Regions from separate parts of the Pantoea phyllosphaerae genome, predicted to be linked through region 2. Evidence: predicted binding sites of a transcription regulator. Region 2 holds the regulator's gene; each other region holds the start of a gene.
What was found. The regulator CRP, encoded in region 2, controls carbon source genes, mostly activating them, when cyclic AMP is high. The targets are predictions, from matches to a motif close to ATGTGANNNNNNTCACAT.
Positions count from the first base shown of each region.

Region 1: msrB (peptide-methionine (R)-S-oxide reductase MsrB) is a predicted target of CRP. The motif match lies at 3,691-3,708, and genes of this name have one in related genera.
Region 3: psiE (phosphate-starvation-inducible protein PsiE) is a predicted target of CRP. The motif match lies at 3,371-3,388, and genes of this name have one in related genera.

Region 1 covers NZ_JBPFDE010000001.1:566,965-572,564, forward strand. The annotation lists gene ACR6A7_RS02655 (MipA/OmpV family protein) at 1-462, shown strand, start outside; gene ACR6A7_RS02660 (aldo/keto reductase) at 535-1,386, shown strand; gene ACR6A7_RS02665 (D-hexose-6-phosphate mutarotase) at 1,538-2,413, opposite strand; gene gapA (glyceraldehyde-3-phosphate dehydrogenase) at 2,489-3,484, opposite strand; gene msrB (peptide-methionine (R)-S-oxide reductase MsrB) at 3,826-4,236, shown strand; gene ACR6A7_RS02680 (YeaC family protein) at 4,240-4,521, shown strand; gene pncA (bifunctional nicotinamidase/pyrazinamidase) at 4,560-5,168, opposite strand; gene ansA (asparaginase) at 5,186-5,600, opposite strand, start outside.
Region 2 covers NZ_JBPFDE010000006.1:218,331-223,930, reverse strand. The annotation lists gene ACR6A7_RS10800 (OsmC family protein) at 1-318, opposite strand, end outside; gene crp (cAMP-activated global transcriptional regulator CRP) at 619-1,251, shown strand; gene ACR6A7_RS10790 (YccS/YhfK family putative transporter) at 1,310-3,385, shown strand; gene argD (bifunctional acetylornithine/succinyldiaminopimelate transaminase) at 3,386-4,606, opposite strand; gene ACR6A7_RS10780 (aminodeoxychorismate synthase component II) at 4,695-5,270, opposite strand; gene ACR6A7_RS10775 (putative adenosine monophosphate-protein transferase Fic) at 5,312-5,600, opposite strand, start outside.
Region 3 covers NZ_JBPFDE010000004.1:18,622-24,221, forward strand. The annotation lists gene lysC (lysine-sensitive aspartokinase 3) at 1-339, shown strand, start outside; gene panS (ketopantoate/pantoate/pantothenate transporter PanS) at 580-1,497, shown strand; gene ACR6A7_RS07125 (Na/Pi cotransporter family protein) at 1,524-3,149, opposite strand; gene psiE (phosphate-starvation-inducible protein PsiE) at 3,438-3,848, shown strand; gene ubiC (chorismate lyase) at 3,918-4,430, shown strand; gene ubiA (4-hydroxybenzoate octaprenyltransferase) at 4,461-5,327, shown strand; gene plsB (glycerol-3-phosphate 1-O-acyltransferase PlsB) at 5,432-5,600, opposite strand, start outside.

The DNA of each region.
Region 1 (5,600 bases), on a different contig from region 2:
CTTGGCGACATGAAAGGCCTCGATAAGCGCCGTATGACGCTCATGGGCGGCGCCACCTACAATCACATGGCGCAATGGGGCATCCTGCGCACGGCGCTGCTGGGTGATGTGCTCAACAACAGTAACGGCATTATCTGGGACCTGACCTACCTTTATCGTTTCAACTTTGGCAGCTTCAGCCTGACGCCGGGTGTCGGCGCGATGTGGACCAGCGCCAATCAGAACCGCTACTACTATGGCGTTTCCAGTCATGAGTCGGCCCGCACCGGCATCAGCCGCTATCAGCCAGACGACAGCTGGTCTCCCTACGTCGAGCTGAGCGCCAGCTATCAGATCACGCCGCAGTGGAACGCCAGCCTGGTTGGGCGCTACACCCGTTTCGATAGCGAGATCAAAGACAGCCCGATGATCGATAAGAGCGGTCAGACCACGCTCTGGAGCGGCATTAGCTACAGCTTCTGATCGGCACCGTCGCGGGGCAAATTGTTAACCAGGCACCAAAAGGGTGCCCTGATTTGATGCAGGAGCAAACGGATGGACAAAGCGATCGCTTTTGATGACCACACGCAACTACCCGCGATAGGTCAGGGCACCTGGTACATGGGCGAAGAGGCCGCGCGTCGCAGTGAAGAGGTCGCCGCGCTACAGGCAGGACTCGATGTGGGCCTGACGCTGATTGACACCGCCGAGATGTATGCGGAAGGCGGCGCGGAAATAGTGGTCGGCGAGGCGCTGCGCGGGCGACGCGACAGCGCGTTTCTCGTCTCCAAGGTCTATCCGTGGAACGCGGGAGAAGCGGATATGGTCGACGCCTGCGAGCGCAGCCTGCGGCGGCTCGGCACCGACCGACTGGATCTCTATCTGCTGCACTGGCGCGGCAACGTCCCGCTTGAAGAGACCATTCGCGCAATGGAAACTCTTCAGCAGCAGGGCAAAATCCTGCGCTGGGGCGTTTCTAATTTTGACGTCGACGATCTGCAGGAGTTGCTGGAAGAACCAGGCGGTACAGGCTGCGCCACCAATCAGGTGCTGTATCATCTCGCGTCGCGCGGCATCGAGTTCGATCTACTGCCCGCCTGCCAGCAGCATCAGATGCCGGTCATGGCCTATTGCCCGCTGGCGCAGGCCGGAAGGCTGCGACAGGCGCTCTTTTCCGACGCCACGCTGGTGGAGATTGCACAACAGAAGGGCATTAGCGTCGCGCAGCTGCTGCTGGCGTGGGTGATCCGTAAAGAGGGCGTAATGGCAATCCCCAAGGCGAGTTCGCAGGCGCACGTGAAAGAGAACGCCGCGGCGCTGCACATTCGCCTGAGCGACGATGAGCTGGCGCGTATTAATAAAGCGTTTCCGCCGCCCCGGCACAAGATGGCACTGGATATCGTTTAAAGGGTAAGCTACGCCAGCAGTCGTTCTGCTGGCGCAGCGCGGTGGTGAGCGACGCGGAGCGATAACCAGACGCTCATGCTTCCAGCGCGGGACGTTTTGCCCTGCGATCCGTGTCGCCCAGCTCATACATCAGGCCGCCGCCTGACCTCTTTTAGGCTTTCTGCCGCAGACGGAAGGTGGTCGCCAGCCGCGCCGGTTTTTCGCCTGCGCTGTGCATCGGTTTGGAAATGCGCGCCGTCTCCACGCACACCATGGTTTTATAGCCGTCGTTGGCCATATCCGCCATGCTGCATGACAGCTCAACGCCAGGGTTCCAGGTCACCACGTCGCTGTGATGATGGTGATAGACCTCAATGACGCGCTGTCCCTGTTTATCCTGAATCAGCGCGCAATCTTCCGGCTGGGTAAAGACTCGGTCAATACGGCCCGGATAGGTCTGTTTACCGCTTGAGGTCTGCTCGCTGTTGTTGTCGACCTTATCGATAAAGTGCGAACCCAGCCCGCTGACCTCGACGCCAGCAATATCAGCCACCTGAAAGTAGCTGTGCAGCGCGCCGGTCGCGGTAAAGTCGCCGTGCGCTTCCAGCTCGATTTCACAGTGCTTGCCGAGGCGGAAACGGGCGAACAGGGTAAAGTCATGCGGCCATAATTTTTTCGTCTGCGCCGTACTCTCCAGCACGAAGGTCAGCATGACGCTCTCTTCGTTCTCATCGTGCGCCGACAGCGTCCAGGGTTGATTACGGGCAAAACCGTGCGCCGGTTCGCCTTCCGGTCCAAACCACGGCCAGCAGATGGGCACGCCACCGCGTATGGCTTTGCCAGAGGCGAAAAGCGACTTTTCGCTCAGCCAGATAACCGGCTTTTCTCCGCTCGGCTGCCAGGCAATAAGATGCGCACCCTGAAGGGTAATCGCAGCACGTACCTGAGGATGGCTCACCACAATCACCGGCAGATCGCCCAGCTGACGCTGCGAGAGGTAAGGGGAGATCTGCTTCACCACGGGCAGCGAGAAAATTTTATCTTGCATAACCGAATCCTTCCTGTTGCTACGAAAAAAAAGGGCGACCGAAGTCGCCCTTGTTGTCTGTCGTGACCGGTCTGCTTATTTAGCAACCAGCGCGATCAGGTCGAGAACTTTGTTTGAGTAGCCGGTTTCGTTGTCGTACCAGGAAACCAGTTTCACAAAGTTGTCGTTCAGCGCGATACCCGCTTTGGCGTCGAATACAGACGTCAGCACTTCGCCGTTGAAGTCGGTAGAAACCACGTCATCTTCAACGTAGCCCAGCACGTCTTTCATTTCGCCTTCTGCAGCAGCTTTGATCGCTTCACAGATTTCTTTGTAAGAGGCCGCTTTTTCCAGACGGACGGTCAGGTCAACCACTGACACGTTCGGGGTTGGTACGCGGAACGCCATACCAGTCAGTTTACCGTTCAGCTCTGGCAGGACTTTGCCCACGGCTTTCGCTGCGCCAGTAGAAGACGGGATGATGTTCTGAGAAGCGCCGCGGCCGCCGCGCCAGTCTTTGTGAGACGGGCCGTCAACGGTTTTCTGGGTAGCGGTGGTGGCGTGAACAGTGGTCATCAGACCTTCGACGATGCCGAATTTGTCATTGATGACTTTTGCCAGCGGTGCCAGGCAGTTGGTGGTGCAGGAAGCGTTAGAAACGATGTCCTGGCCAGCATATTTGTCGAAGTTAGCGCCGCGAACGAACATCGGGGTGTCGTCTTTAGACGGACCGGTCAGCACGACTTTTTTCGCGCCGGCAGTGATGTGTTTACGGGCGGTTTCGTCGGTCAGGAAGATGCCGGTCGCTTCAGCAACAACGTCAACGCCTGCTTCGTCCCACTTCAGGTTAGCCGGGTCTCTCTCAGAGGTAACGCGGATTTTTTTGCCGTTAACAATCAGCGCACCGTCCTGTACTTCAACGGTACCGTCGAAGCGGCCGTGCGTTGAGTCGTACTTCAGCATGTATGCCATGTAGTCCGCGTCTAACAGGTCGTTGATCGCAACGATTTCGATGTCAGAACGCTGCTGAGCAGCACGGAAAACGATACGGCCGATACGACCAAAACCGTTGATACCTACTTTGATAGTCATATATTCCACCAGCTATTTGTTAGTGAATAAAAGGTTGGCTGTAAAATTACAAAAACCTTACCAGGCGTCAAGCGGAATCGTGTCAATAGTTGCGACAGGTCAATCCGTTCAACAGGAATAATTTGCTGCGCAACCGCTTGCGCAACAAGCTTGCTGAGGTGATGCCGAAACCCGATTGCTGAATATAAAGGGATAGCGTTTGCAAAAGGTGATCGAGGTCACAAATCTAAGCTGTGAAAGGGAAGTCGGGTCGCTAAGCACGAAAAAAGCCCCGGCAATGTTATTCGTTTGTTAGAATAGTAGACGATTTTTTCAGAATGACACTCTCCGGAATCACTCAAATGGCTAAAGAAACCGCACCTGAAGCAAAAATTGCGCAATTGTCTGAAATGCAGCGCTATGTGACCCAGCAGCGCGGCACAGAGCCGCCTTTTAGCGGCGCGCTTCTGCACAATAAACAGGAAGGCATCTATCACTGCCTGGTCTGCAACGCGCCGCTGTTTCTCTCGGAAACGAAGTATGACTCTGGCTGCGGCTGGCCGAGTTTCTATCAGCCGGTAGGCGACGATGCGATTCGCTATCTGGAGGATGACTCGCACGGCATGCATCGGATCGAAATTCGCTGCAATAACTGCGACGCCCATCTGGGACACGTTTTCCCGGACGGCCCGCAGCCAACCGGCGAGCGCTACTGCGTTAACTCGGCGTCGCTGAGCTTTACCGACGAGCAGGGCGACGAACAGCAGGGGTGATGAATGAAACAACAGCTTGAGGCCATGGTCGACGCCATGACGCCTGAGGTCTACGAGCGGCTGGCGACGGCGGTGGAAATCGGAAAATGGCCGGACGGCGTGGCACTGTCGCAGGAGCAGCGCGACAACTGCCTTCAGCTGGTGATGCTCTATCAGGCGCGCCACAACGCGGCGCCACAGCATATGACCATCGGCAAGGGCGGCGAAATGGTGACGAAATCGAAGCGGGAGCTGAAAGAAGAGTTCGGCATCGACGCGGAGATTACGCGCATCAACCTGCACTGAATATCAGGCCGACATTGCGTCGGCCTTAAGCTATTCCGCTAAACCAGCACCGCGCCCTGCGCCTTCATCTGGGCGAAAGCGATATCGCTGTCTTCCGGGCTGAGATTGACGCCACGACAGCCTTCTTTTACCACCGTCACCTGATAGCCCAGCTCCAGCGCGTCCAGCACGCTGTACTTCACGCAGTAATCCGTGGCGATCCCCAGCATCACCAGATGGGTAATGCCGCGCGCCTGCAGCCAGCTGTCCAGCTCGGTTTTGCGCCGATGGCCGTTGTCGAAAAAGGCGCTGTAGCTGTCAACGTCGACATCCTGTCCCTTATGGAATACCGCGTCGATCAGGCTGCGATCGAGGCCGGGATGAAGTTCGGCACCGGCGGAACCCTGAATGCCGTGATCCGGCCACCAGATCTGCGCCAGCCCGTTGAGTTCGCCCAGCGTGTAGACCGGCTCACCGGATACCGAAGCGAAGCTGCCGTGGTTGGCCGGGTGCCAGTCCTGCAGCGCCAGCACGCACTCGCCGCGTGCGCGGAATTCGCGCGCATAGCGGTTGGCGACCGGCACGGTCATGTCGCCTTCATGCACGGCCATGGGGCCGCCCGGACAAAAATCGTTTTGAATATCGATGATAATGAGGGCCTGCTTCATAACAGGTGGCTCCGTAATTAGTCTTCGGTCAGTTCACCGCGCAAATTTTGCTGCATCCTGGCGCGGATCTCATCGCAGGAGAGCGACTGACTCAGTAAAAAGTGGAGCTTGGTTAGCGCGGCTTCCACCGTTAAATCAAATCCGCTTATCACACCGGCATGCTCAAGGGCATTGCCGGTGGCGTAGCCGCCCATGTTCACCTTGCCGGAAATACACTGGGTCAGGTTAACCACCACAATGCCGCGCTCGCTCGCCTGCTGCAGCTCGGCAAGAAACTCGGCGTTCTGCGGCGCGTTGCCGACGCCATAAGAGCGCAGGATCAGCGCTTTTACCGGCTGGCGTAAAAAGTTGCGCACCACATCCGCCGAGATGCCTGGGTAGATGGTGACGACGCCGATAGGCTGCGGCGTAATGGTATGCACCTTCAGCGGA
Region 2 (5,600 bases):
ATCCACCGCGCGCGCCACCGCTTTATCGCTCAGCGCCTTGCCGGTCACCACGAAATGCAGATTGATATGGGTAAACAGGCGCGGCGCCTCTTCACGACGCTCCGAGGTGAGTTTCACCTCGCAGTCCACCACATCGTTACGGCCTTTTTGCAAAATAGAGACCACGTCGATGGCGCTGCAGCCGCCCGCGGCCATCAGCACCATCTCCATCGGACTGGGCGCTTTATCGCCCGAGTTGCCGTCCATCAGGATCTGATGCCCTGACGACGACTCACCGAGAAAGGTTAATCCTTCGACCCACTTCACTCTTGCCTGCATGTTTCCACCTCAAGAATAGCCCGTTTGCCGCCAGAGTACGCGTTCGCCTGACAAACAGCAATCCAGAGTAATCCCCCCTCTGCTGAAGCGAGACAACAGAAGACAGTCGGCAAAAGCTGTGCTACAAACAGTGCTGAAAATAGTTCGTTCTGTTAAGGACGAAGACGGGACACATCAAGCGCCTGGCGCAAAATAAGGCCCGAATAATCTCCTTCAGGAGAAACGCTTGAAGCTTTCATCGCCTGGCAGGGATTAATCCCCCCGCGTTTTGGGCACGATTACAATAGAGGATAATAGCGAATGGTTCTCGGCAAACCGCAAACAGACCCTACACTCGAATGGTTCCTGTCCCATTGCCATATTCACAAATATCCATCCAAAAGTACGCTGATTCATCAGGGTGAGAAGGCTGAAACCCTCTACTACATCGTGAAAGGTTCCGTTGCGGTGCTGATCAAAGATGAAGAGGGCAAAGAGATGATCCTCTCTTACCTGAATCAGGGTGATTTTATCGGTGAGCTTGGCCTGTTTGAAGAAGGTCAGGAGCGCAGCGCCTGGGTACGTGCGAAAACCGCGTGCGAAGTAGCGGAAATTTCCTACAAGAAATTCCGCCAGCTTATCCAGGTGAATCCGGATATTTTAATGCGTCTCTCTTCGCAGATGGCGCGCCGTCTGCAGGTTACATCGGAAAAAGTGGGCAATTTAGCTTTCCTCGACGTGACCGGACGTATTGCACAAACCCTGCTTAACCTGGCGAAGCAGCCAGACGCCATGACGCATCCCGACGGCATGCAAATCAAAATTACTCGTCAGGAAATTGGCCAAATCGTTGGTTGCTCGCGCGAAACCGTGGGCCGCATTTTGAAAATGTTGGAAGACCAGAATCTGATTTCCGCACACGGCAAAACCATTGTCGTTTACGGCACCCGCTGATTTCCTCTCATACACGGCGTGATGTCACCGTTACGCCGCTACTGCTTTTAGTGAAGTGATGTGGCGCCGAATCATCTATCACCCCGAAGTTAACTATGCCCTGCGGCAGACGCTGGTGCTCTGCATTCCGGTGGCGCTCGGCTGGTTATTCGGCGATCTGCAAAAAGGGCTGCTCTTCTCTCTGGTTCCCGCCTGCTGCAACGTGGCGGGCCTGGATACGCCCCATAAACGCTTCTTCAAACGTCTGATCGTCGGCGGCTCGCTGTTCGCGCTCGGCAGCTTTCTCATCCAGCTATTAACCCTGAAAGGGGTACCGCTGCCTGCGGTGCTCTTTGCCCTGCCGCTGCTGCTGGGCGTCACCGGCGAAATCAGCCCGCTGCACGGCCGTCTGCTCTCCGGCACGCTGGTGGCGGCCATCTTTACCCTGAGCCTGATCGGCCGCATGCCAATCTATGTGCCACCGCTGCTCTATATCGGCGGCACGCTCTGGTACGGACTCTTTAACTGGTTCTGGTTCTGGCTCTGGAAAGAGCAGCCGATGCGCGAAACCCTGAGCCTGATCTACCGCGAGCTGGCGGACTACTGCGACGCGAAATATACCCTGCTGACCCAGCTTACCGACCCGGAAAAGGCGCTGCCGCCGCTGCTGGCGCGCCAGCAGAAAGCGGTCGATCTGATCAATACCTGTTATCAGCAGATGCATATGCTCTCCGCCAGCCGCGACAACAGCCATAAACGTCTGACGCGCGCGTTCCAGGTGGCGCTCGACCTGCAGGAGCATATCTCCGTCAGCCTGCATCAGCCGGAAGAGGTGCAGAAGCTGGTAGAGCGCAGCCATGCGGAAGCGGTGATCCGCTGGAACGCCAAAATCATCTCGGCGCGGCTGCGCGCGCTGGCCGACGCCATTCTCTACCATCAGTTGCCGAGTCGATTCGATATGGATAAGCCGCTCGGCGCGCTGGAGAAGATCGCCCGCCAGCATCCCGACAATCCCGTGGGCCACTTCTGCTCCTACCACTTCAGCCGCATCGCGCGCGTGCTGCGCACGCAAAAACCGCTCTATCAGCGTGACCTGATGACCGATCGCCAGCGCCGCCTGCCGCTGCTGCCCGCGCTGCGCAGCTATCTTTCGCTGAAGTCCGCCGCGCTGCGCACCGCGGCGCGCTTCGCCGTGATGCTGATGTTCGGCAGCGCGCTGGCGCTGCTGTTCGATATTCCCAAACCCTACTGGATCCTGATGACCATTATGTTCGTCAGCCAGAACGGCTACAGCGCCACGCGGGTGCGCATCCAGCACCGGGCGCTGGGTACCTTTGCCGGCCTGGCGATCGCCGCCGCCTCGCTGCGTTTCGCGGTGCCGGAATCGCTGGTGCTGCTGTTTATGCTGATAGTGACGCTGGTGAGTTATCTGGTGACGCGTAAATATTACGGCTGGTCGATGATCGGCTTTACCGTGACGGCGGTTTATTCGCTGCAGCTATTGTCGCTGAACGGCGCGCAGTTCTTGCTGCCGCGTCTGATGGACACGCTAATGGGCTGCCTGATCGCCTTCGGCGGTATGCTGTGGCTGTGGCCGCAGTGGCAAAGCGGGCTGCTGCGTCAAAACGCCCACGACGCGCTGGAAACCTATCAGGATGCGCTGCGGCTGCTGCTGGGGCCGGAGCAGGAGGCGAAGAAGCTGGCCTGGCAGCGCATGCAGGTCAATCAGGCGCATAACGCGCTCTTCAACTCGCTCAACCAGGCGATGCAGGAGCCGGGCTTCAACGCCCAGTACCTGAAAGATATGCGCCTGTGGGTGACGCACAGCCAGTTTATCGTCGAGCATATCAACGCCATGACCATCCTCGCCCGCGAGCACACCATGCTGACGCCGGACCTGGCGCAGCGCTATCTGCAGTCGTGTGAAGTGGCGCTGCAGCGCTGCCAGCAGCGGCTGGAGTATGACGGACCGGGATCGCAAACTAACGTGATGGCGGGCGTAGAGAACCTGGATGAAGGGCCGACGACGATTCTGGAGCAGCATGTGAAGCGCATTCTGGAGCATCTTAACGTGATGCATACCATCTCGTCGCTGGCGTGGAGCCAGCGGCCGCACCATGGCCGCTGGCTCATCAGACATTTGCGGAAAGGATAGTCAGGCGGTCAACGCGCGTTCTACCGCACGGGCGAAGCGCGCCATGCCCTCTTCGATATCGGTGGGCTCAATCACCAGCGACGGCGCGAAACGGATCACGTCGGTGCCCGCCACCAGCACCATCACGCCTTCCGCCGCGGCGGCGTTAAGGATGTCGCGCGCCTTACCGGCGTGCTGCGGCTTTAGCGCCGCGCCGATCAGCAGCCCTTTGCCGCGAATCTCCGAAAAGAGATCCCGCTTCGCGTCGAGCGCCTTTAGCGCGGCGACGAACTGCTCGCGACGCGCCTGAACGCCTTCCAGCACCTCCGGCGTATTGATCACGTCCAGCGCCGCTTCCGCAACCGCGCAGGCGAGTGGATTGCCGCCATAGGTGGTGCCGTGTACGCCCGGCGACATGGTTGAGGCGATCTCGTGAGTGGTCAGCATGGCGCTGACCGGGAAACCGCCGCCCAGCGCTTTGGCGGTGGTAAGAATATCCGGCGTCACGCCGTAGTGCTCACAGGCGAAGAGCTTGCCGCTGCGCCCCATGCCGCTCTGCACCTCGTCCAGCACCAGCAGCGCCTGATGCTTATCGCACAGCGCGCGCAGCCCCTGCATAAACTCTGGCGTCGCGGGCATTACGCCGCCCTCGCCCTGAATCGGCTCGACCACAATGGCGCAGGTATGATCGTCGATAACCGCTTTTACCGCCTCAAGATCGTTGAAAGGAACGTGCACGATATCCGCCGGTTTTGGCCCAAAGCCGTCAGAATATTTCGGCTGTCCGCCGACGGAAACGGTAAACAGCGTGCGGCCGTGAAACGCATTGTGGAAGGCGATAATTTTGCTTTTGAACGGGCTGTGGCGCTGGCAGGCGTAGTAGCGCGCCAGCTTGAAAGCCGCCTCGTTCGCTTCCGCGCCGGAGTTGGCGAAGAAGACGCGATCGGCGAAGGTGGCGGCGATAAGCTTGCTGGCAAGGCGCAGCGCAGGCTCGTTGGTGAAAACGTTACTCAGATGCCACAGGGTTTCGCCCTGCGTTTTCAGCGCCTCGACCAGCGCCGGATGACAGTGTCCCAGCGCCGTAACGGCGATGCCGCCGGAAAAGTCGATATACTCTTTGCCCTGCTGATCCCAGACGCGGCTGCCCTTGCCTTTGACCGGCACGAACTGCGCGGGTGCATAAACAGGCAAAATGACGTTATCGAACGTTTCCCGAGTTACCGCAATTTTCTCCGCTGCCATCGACGACCACCTTTGATTATTTATTGAGCCAAAGTGAAATAATAGTCATAAAATATGCATAATAAATCATCTGAAGGCAAACATAACTTCAGGATTCAAGAAAATTACGCAGCAGCTGGTGCCCTTGCTCGCTCAGAATGCTTTCCGGATGAAACTGCACCCCTTCCAGCGCCATTTCACGATGGCGAAAGCCCATGATCTCATCCGGTTCGCCCTCTCTCAGGCTCCAGGCGGTGATCTCGAACGCGTCAGGCAGTGAGTCCCACGCCACGATCAGAGAGTGGTAGCGCGTCACGGTCAGGGGATGGTTAAGGTTGCGGAACACACCGCGCTGGTTGTGGGCAATTGCAGAGGTTTTGCCGTGCATCGCCTGGCGGGCGCGCACGATGCTTGCGCCATAGGCCTGGGCGATCGCCTGGTGGCCCAGGCAGACGCCGAGCACCGGAATGCGCCCGGCAAAGTGGCGGATCGCCGCCATCGAAATGCCTGACTCGTCGGGCGTACAGGGCCCTGGCGAAATCACCAGATGCGACAGCGGCAGCGCCGCCATCTCTTCCAGCGTGATGGCGTCGTTGCGTACTACGCGCACCTGCGCGCCAAGCTCGCAGAAGTATTGATAAAGATTCCAGGTAAAGGAATCATAGTTGTCGATAAGCAGCAGCATAGTCCGTCCTGACTGAGAAAACCGCTGCTATTCTACGCGTTTTACAGGCTGGCGCGACTCACGACGCGGGCAAAGAGCGCCTCCAGCGGCGCCAGATCGCCGTCTGCACCCGCCTGACTGGCCTGGTGCCACTCTGCTGGCTCAACCTTCTGCCAGTCGAGAAAATAGCCGGCATGCAGCGCCAGCTGCTCGAAGAAGATGCGCTGGGTGCGACCGTTGCCTTCGCGGAACGGATGCAGCATCGCGATTTCGCAGTAGTAGTGCGCGATACGCGCCGCGAAATCCGCCTCTTCCAGATTGCGCAACCCCTCCTCCTCTTCCAGCGCGTCC
Region 3 (5,600 bases), on a different contig from region 2:
TCCGTGGATCTGATTACCACCTCGGAAGTGAGCGTGGCGCTGACGCTCGACACCACCGGCTCGACCTCCACCGGCGACAGCCTGCTGACCCAGGCGCTGCTGACGGAGCTGTCGTCACTTTGCCGCGTTGAAGTAGAAGAGAACCTGGCGCTGGTGGCGCTCATCGGCAACAACCTTTCCCGAGCGCGCGGCGTTGGCAAAGAGGTGTTCGGCACGCTTGAGCCGTTTAACCTGCGCCTGATCTGCTACGGCGCCAGCAGCTACAACCTCTGTTTCCTGGTGCCGGGCGAAGATGCAGAAAGCGTGGTGCGCGCGCTGCATAAAAACCTGTTCGAGTAAGGATCTGCCCGGCCGGATCGGATCCGGCTGGTGCGATCGACCGCTTTTTTGCGTAAAAGCCAGCGTATTGCTGGCCCTGTCTGGCGGATCGGCAGCAGTCGATCCCCATTTTCCCTTCTGGCCTCACCTTGCGATAACGAAATGTTATGATCCCGCTCCGCTGGCGCACCCGTTCCTGCGTCGCGTTTCTCTGTGGCAAATCCGCGAAAAAACACAACATACAAAGAAGGAAGTCTGGCTATGCTCGCCAAATTAACCCGCCTGTTTCCGCTGTGGGCCGTGCTGCTCTCGGTGGCCGCCTACTACTCGCCCGGCACCTTTCTCGGCATCGGACCCTGGGTCTCCTGGCTGCTGATGCTGATTATGTTTGGTATGGGCGTTACGCTTAATATCGACGATTTCAAACGCGTGCTGGTGCGTCCGGCGCCGGTGATCGCCGGCACCTTTCTGCACTATCTGGTGATGCCGCTCGCCGCCTGGGCGCTGGCGAAGCTGTTCCAGATGCCGCCGGATCTCGCCGCAGGCATGATCCTGGTGGGCAGCGTGGCCAGCGGCACCGCCTCGAACGTGATGATCTATCTGGCGAAAGGTGACGTCGCGCTGTCGGTGACCATCTCTTCGGTCTCCGCGCTGGTGGGCGTTTTCGCAACGCCGCTGCTGACGCGATTCTACGTCGATACGCATATTCAGGTAGATGTGGTGGGTATGCTGCTCAGCATCGTGAAGATCGTGGCGATCCCGATTAGCCTGGGGCTGATCGTCCACCACAGCTTTAACGGTCTGGTACGCCGCATCGAGCCTTATCTGCCGGCGTTCTCAATGGTATGCATTTTGTTGATCATCAGCGCCGTGGTGGCGGGCAGCCAGAGCTTTATCGGATCGGTCGGCCTGATGGTCATCGCCGCCGTGGTGATGCATAACGCCATCGGGCTGCTGGGCGGCTACTGGGGCGGCAAGCTGTTCGGCTTCGACGAGTCGACCTGCCGCACGCTGGCGCTGGAGGTTGGCATGCAGAACTCCGGACTGGCGGCGACGCTGGGCAAGCTCTACTTCTCGCCGCTGGCCGCGCTGCCGGGCGCGCTCTTTTCGGTCTGGCACAATCTTTCTGGTTCGCTGCTGGCGGGCTACTGGTCAGGCAAACCGGTCGACAAAAAGTAACAGAGCGGGGGCCGGGCGCCCCCGCTTCACTCCTCGTCCCGCTCGTCGTCCGGCTGCTCCAGCAGCGTATAGGCCACGCTGCACAGCAGCGAATTCAGACGCTTCATATCGCCCAGCAGACCGAGATGCAGCGAGCTGGTTTCAATGCTCTGGACGTTCTTTTGATGCAGCCGCTCGACATGCGCATGCGAAAAACGACGAATCAGAATGCGGAAGCGATGCTTGGCGCGGCGCAGCCGTTTCGCGCTGGTGACGTCGCGCGAGAGAAACACCGACAGGCTGAGGCGCAGGTTCGCCAGCAGCTGCTCATGCAGCGTCTCTAACTCCCTGATGCCCTCCGCCGAGAAGGCGCGACGCGGCGTCAGCGCCTTATCCGCCACGTCGCCGCTCATGCGTTCGATAATGTCGCCCGCCTGCTCAAGATTGAGCGACATCTCAATAATTTCACCCCAGCGGCGCGAATCCTCCTCCGACAGATCCTCTTTCGGCATGCGCGCCAGATAGAGCTTGATGGCGGTATAGAGCACGTCCACGTCATCATCCAGCCGCCGCACCGTGCGCTCTTCGCGCACTTCGCCGTGCACCACTTTATTAAACGCCTCCAGCATCATCTCCAGCACGTCGCCGATGCGCAGCGTCTCGCGCGCGGCATTGACCAGCGCCAGCGTCGGCGTATCCAGCGCGCTGCGGTCGAGATGGCGAGGCTTCATCGCCATCTCCGCCTCAGCATCGTCGCCGATAAGGCGGGTGCAGAGCCGCGCCATCGGGTCGGCAAAGGGCACCATAATCAGGCAGCGGATCAGGTTGTAGAAGACGTGAAAGAAGATCACCAGCTCTTCGTCGTTGACCGGCATCTTATCCAGCCAAAGGGCCAGCAGGTTGATAAAGGGCAGCACCGCCAGCGATCCGAGCAGTTTGAACAGCAGGCTGCCGAGCGCCACCCGCTTGCCGGCGGCGTTGGCGCCGCTGGCGTTCAGCATTGCCAGCAGGCCGCTGCCGAGGTTGGCGCCGATGACCAGGCAGAGCGCCACTTTGAACGAGATGACGCCTGCGGCGGTCAGCGTGGCGGTAATCAGCACCGCCGCCAGGCTGGAGTAGCTGATAATGGCGAAGACCGCGCCGATGAGCGCATCCAGCAGAATATCGCCGGTCAGGCTGGAGAAGAGCACCTGCACCCCAGCCGCCTGCGTAATCGGCCGGGCAGCGCTGACAATCAGCTGCAACGCCAGCAAAATCAGCCCGAGCCCGATGCTGGCGCGGCCCATCTGGCCGATGCGCGTCTGCTTGCGCGACAGGAAAAAGACCACGCCGAAGAAGATAAACAGCGGCGACAGCCAGGAGAGATCGAAGGTCAAAATACGCGCCATGATAGCGGTGCCGACGTCGGCGCCCAGCACCACCACCAGCGCAGGCGTCAGGCCCATCAGCTTCTGCGCCACAAACGAGGTCGCCAGCAGCGTGGTGGCGTTACTGCTCTGCACCAGCGTGGTTACGCCGATACCCGCCAGAAAAGCCATGGGTTTCTTTTCGATGCTGCGGCTGAGCACGCGGCGCAGGTCGGCGCCGAAGACGCGCATAATGCCGGAGCGCACGATATGGGTGCCCCATACCAGCAGGGCAACGGCGGAGAGAAGATTAAGCAGGGTCAACACGTCATGCCACTCCATAACCGTCAGGCTAAAAAGCAGCAGAGAGCCAGCCTGACGGAAAAAGCAATCTGCAAAACGAACGGTCAGACGGGCGCAATTTTTCCTGAATTTTAAGCGACCTGCGTGCGCTGCCGACCTTTTAACTGTAGACCAGTTCGCTGAGTCGAGAAGAGAAACGATGCTGGATTGTTGTTTGCAGCAGCAAGGGAAGCGCGGGCGGTATCTTGTGATCGATATCACATTACAGCATGATGGCGATTCTTTACTAACAAGCCATTATCGAGGCAAATCATGAACGTTAAACCCACTGGCGGTCAGTACATCGCACTGGCGCTGCAATGGGTGCTGAACCTGGGACTGCTGGCGCTGGCGGTTATTCTGGCGGTGTTTCTGGGCAAAGAGACCCTGCATCTTGCTAACGTGCTGTTGAACGTTGGGGAACAGGCCTCCTCTTATCTGTTGATTGAGGGGATTGTGATCTATTTCCTCTACTTTGAATTTATCGCGCTGATCGTCAAATACTTCCAGTCCGGCTATCACTTCCCGTTGCGCTATTTTGTTTACATCGGCATTACGGCGATCATTCGGTTGATTATCGTCGACCATAAAAATCCCTTCGATACGCTCTGCTATTCCGGCGCCATCCTGATCCTGGTGGTGACCCTGTGGCTGGCGAACAGCAACCGCCTCAAGCGCGAATAAGCGTCGCCAGGTGTGCCCGCCGCGCCTCTGCGCTACACTGTTGCCCTCAAAATTGACGGGAGTGGTGATATGTCGCAAGAGGCGCTCAGCTTATTACGCGCGCTCAACTGGCTGCCATCCACGCATCCGACGCTGACTGCGCCGCTGCTGGACTGGCTAATGGAGGAGGACTCCATGACGCGCCGCTTTGAGCAGCACTGTCGGCAGGTGACGGTGCGGCCGATGCGCGAAGGCTTTATCAACGCCGATGAGCTCACCGACGAAAGGGCGCTTCTGCCGGACGATGCGCGCTTCTGGCTGCGCGAGATCGTGCTGTGCGGCGATGACGAGCCCTGGCTCATCGGCCGCACGCTGGTGCCGGAGAGCACGCTCAACGGCCCGGAGCTGATGCTGCAACAGTTGGGCACGCGCCCGCTTGGCCGCTATCTCTTCTCCTCTTCAACCTTAAGCCGCGACTTTATCGAACCGGGCAACATCGGCGCGCTCTGGGGACGTCGCTCGCGCCTGCGGCTGTCAGGCAAGCCGCTACTGCTAACCGAACTGTTTTTACCCGCCTCGCCGCTCTATCGCGACTTGGCCTGAGGATGACTAAACGTGGAAAAAAGCGTACAGATGAGCAAGTTTCAGGCCTATAGCCGCCTGATGCGTATTGATAAACCGATCGGCACGCTGCTGCTGCTGTGGCCGACGCTGTGGGCGCTCTGGCTATCGGGTATGGGCGTGCCACCGCTGCCGGTGCTGGTGGTGTTTGTGCTCGGCGTGTTTGTGATGCGCGCGGCGGGCTGTGTGATTAACGATTTCGCCGACCGCAAGGTCGACGGCTTCGTGAAGCGTACCGCGGGCCGTCCGCTGCCCAGCGGCGCGGTCAGCGAGAAAGAGGCGAAGATCTTATTTGTGCTGCTGGGCTTGCTGGCGTTCGCGCTGGTGCTGACCATGAACCTGATGACGATTCTGCTTTCGCTCGGTGGTCTGGCGCTGGCCTGGTGCTATCCCTTTATGAAGCGCTATACCCATCTGCCGCAGGTGGTGCTGGGCGCGGCGTTCGGCTGGGCAATTCCGATGGCCTGGGCTGCGGTTAGTGAGTCCTTACCATTAGAATGCTGGCTGGTATTCCTGGCAAACATCTGCTGGACCGTCGCCTATGATACGCAGTACGCCATGGTTGACCGCGACGATGATATCAAGATTGGCGTCAAATCAACGGCGATTCTTTTCGGACGTTACGACAAGCTGATTATCGGCCTGCTGCAGCTCGCAACGCTGGGTCTGCTGGCGCTGGTGGGCCTGCTAATGCAGCTTAACGCCTTCTTTTACTGGTCGCTGCTCGGTGCCGCCGCGCTGTTTCTCTACCAGCAAAAGCTAATCGTTGGCCGCGAGCGCGACGCCTGCTTTCAGGGCTTCCTCAACAATAACTATGTCGGCCTGGTGGTGTTTATCGGCGTAGTGCTGAATACGCCGCCGTTTAGCCAGCTTTTTTGAACGCCGTTTTTTAACGGGCACCCATGCCCACCGCGCAGGCACCTTCCAGGCAACAAAAAAGGGCGACATCTCTGTCGCCCTCTTTTTTTGCTGCCCGCGGCGGGCTACTCGTGCGCCACCGCGCTTTCGATGGTCAGCCGCACGTCGCTGGTCACCAGGTCGGCCAGAATATGCCAGGTTGCCTGCGTACGCTCGACGTCGGCGTCGCCGGTGTCGCTGATATACCCCTCGTCGCGCAGCGTCAGCACCAGCGTGGTAAACACCGCCTTATCG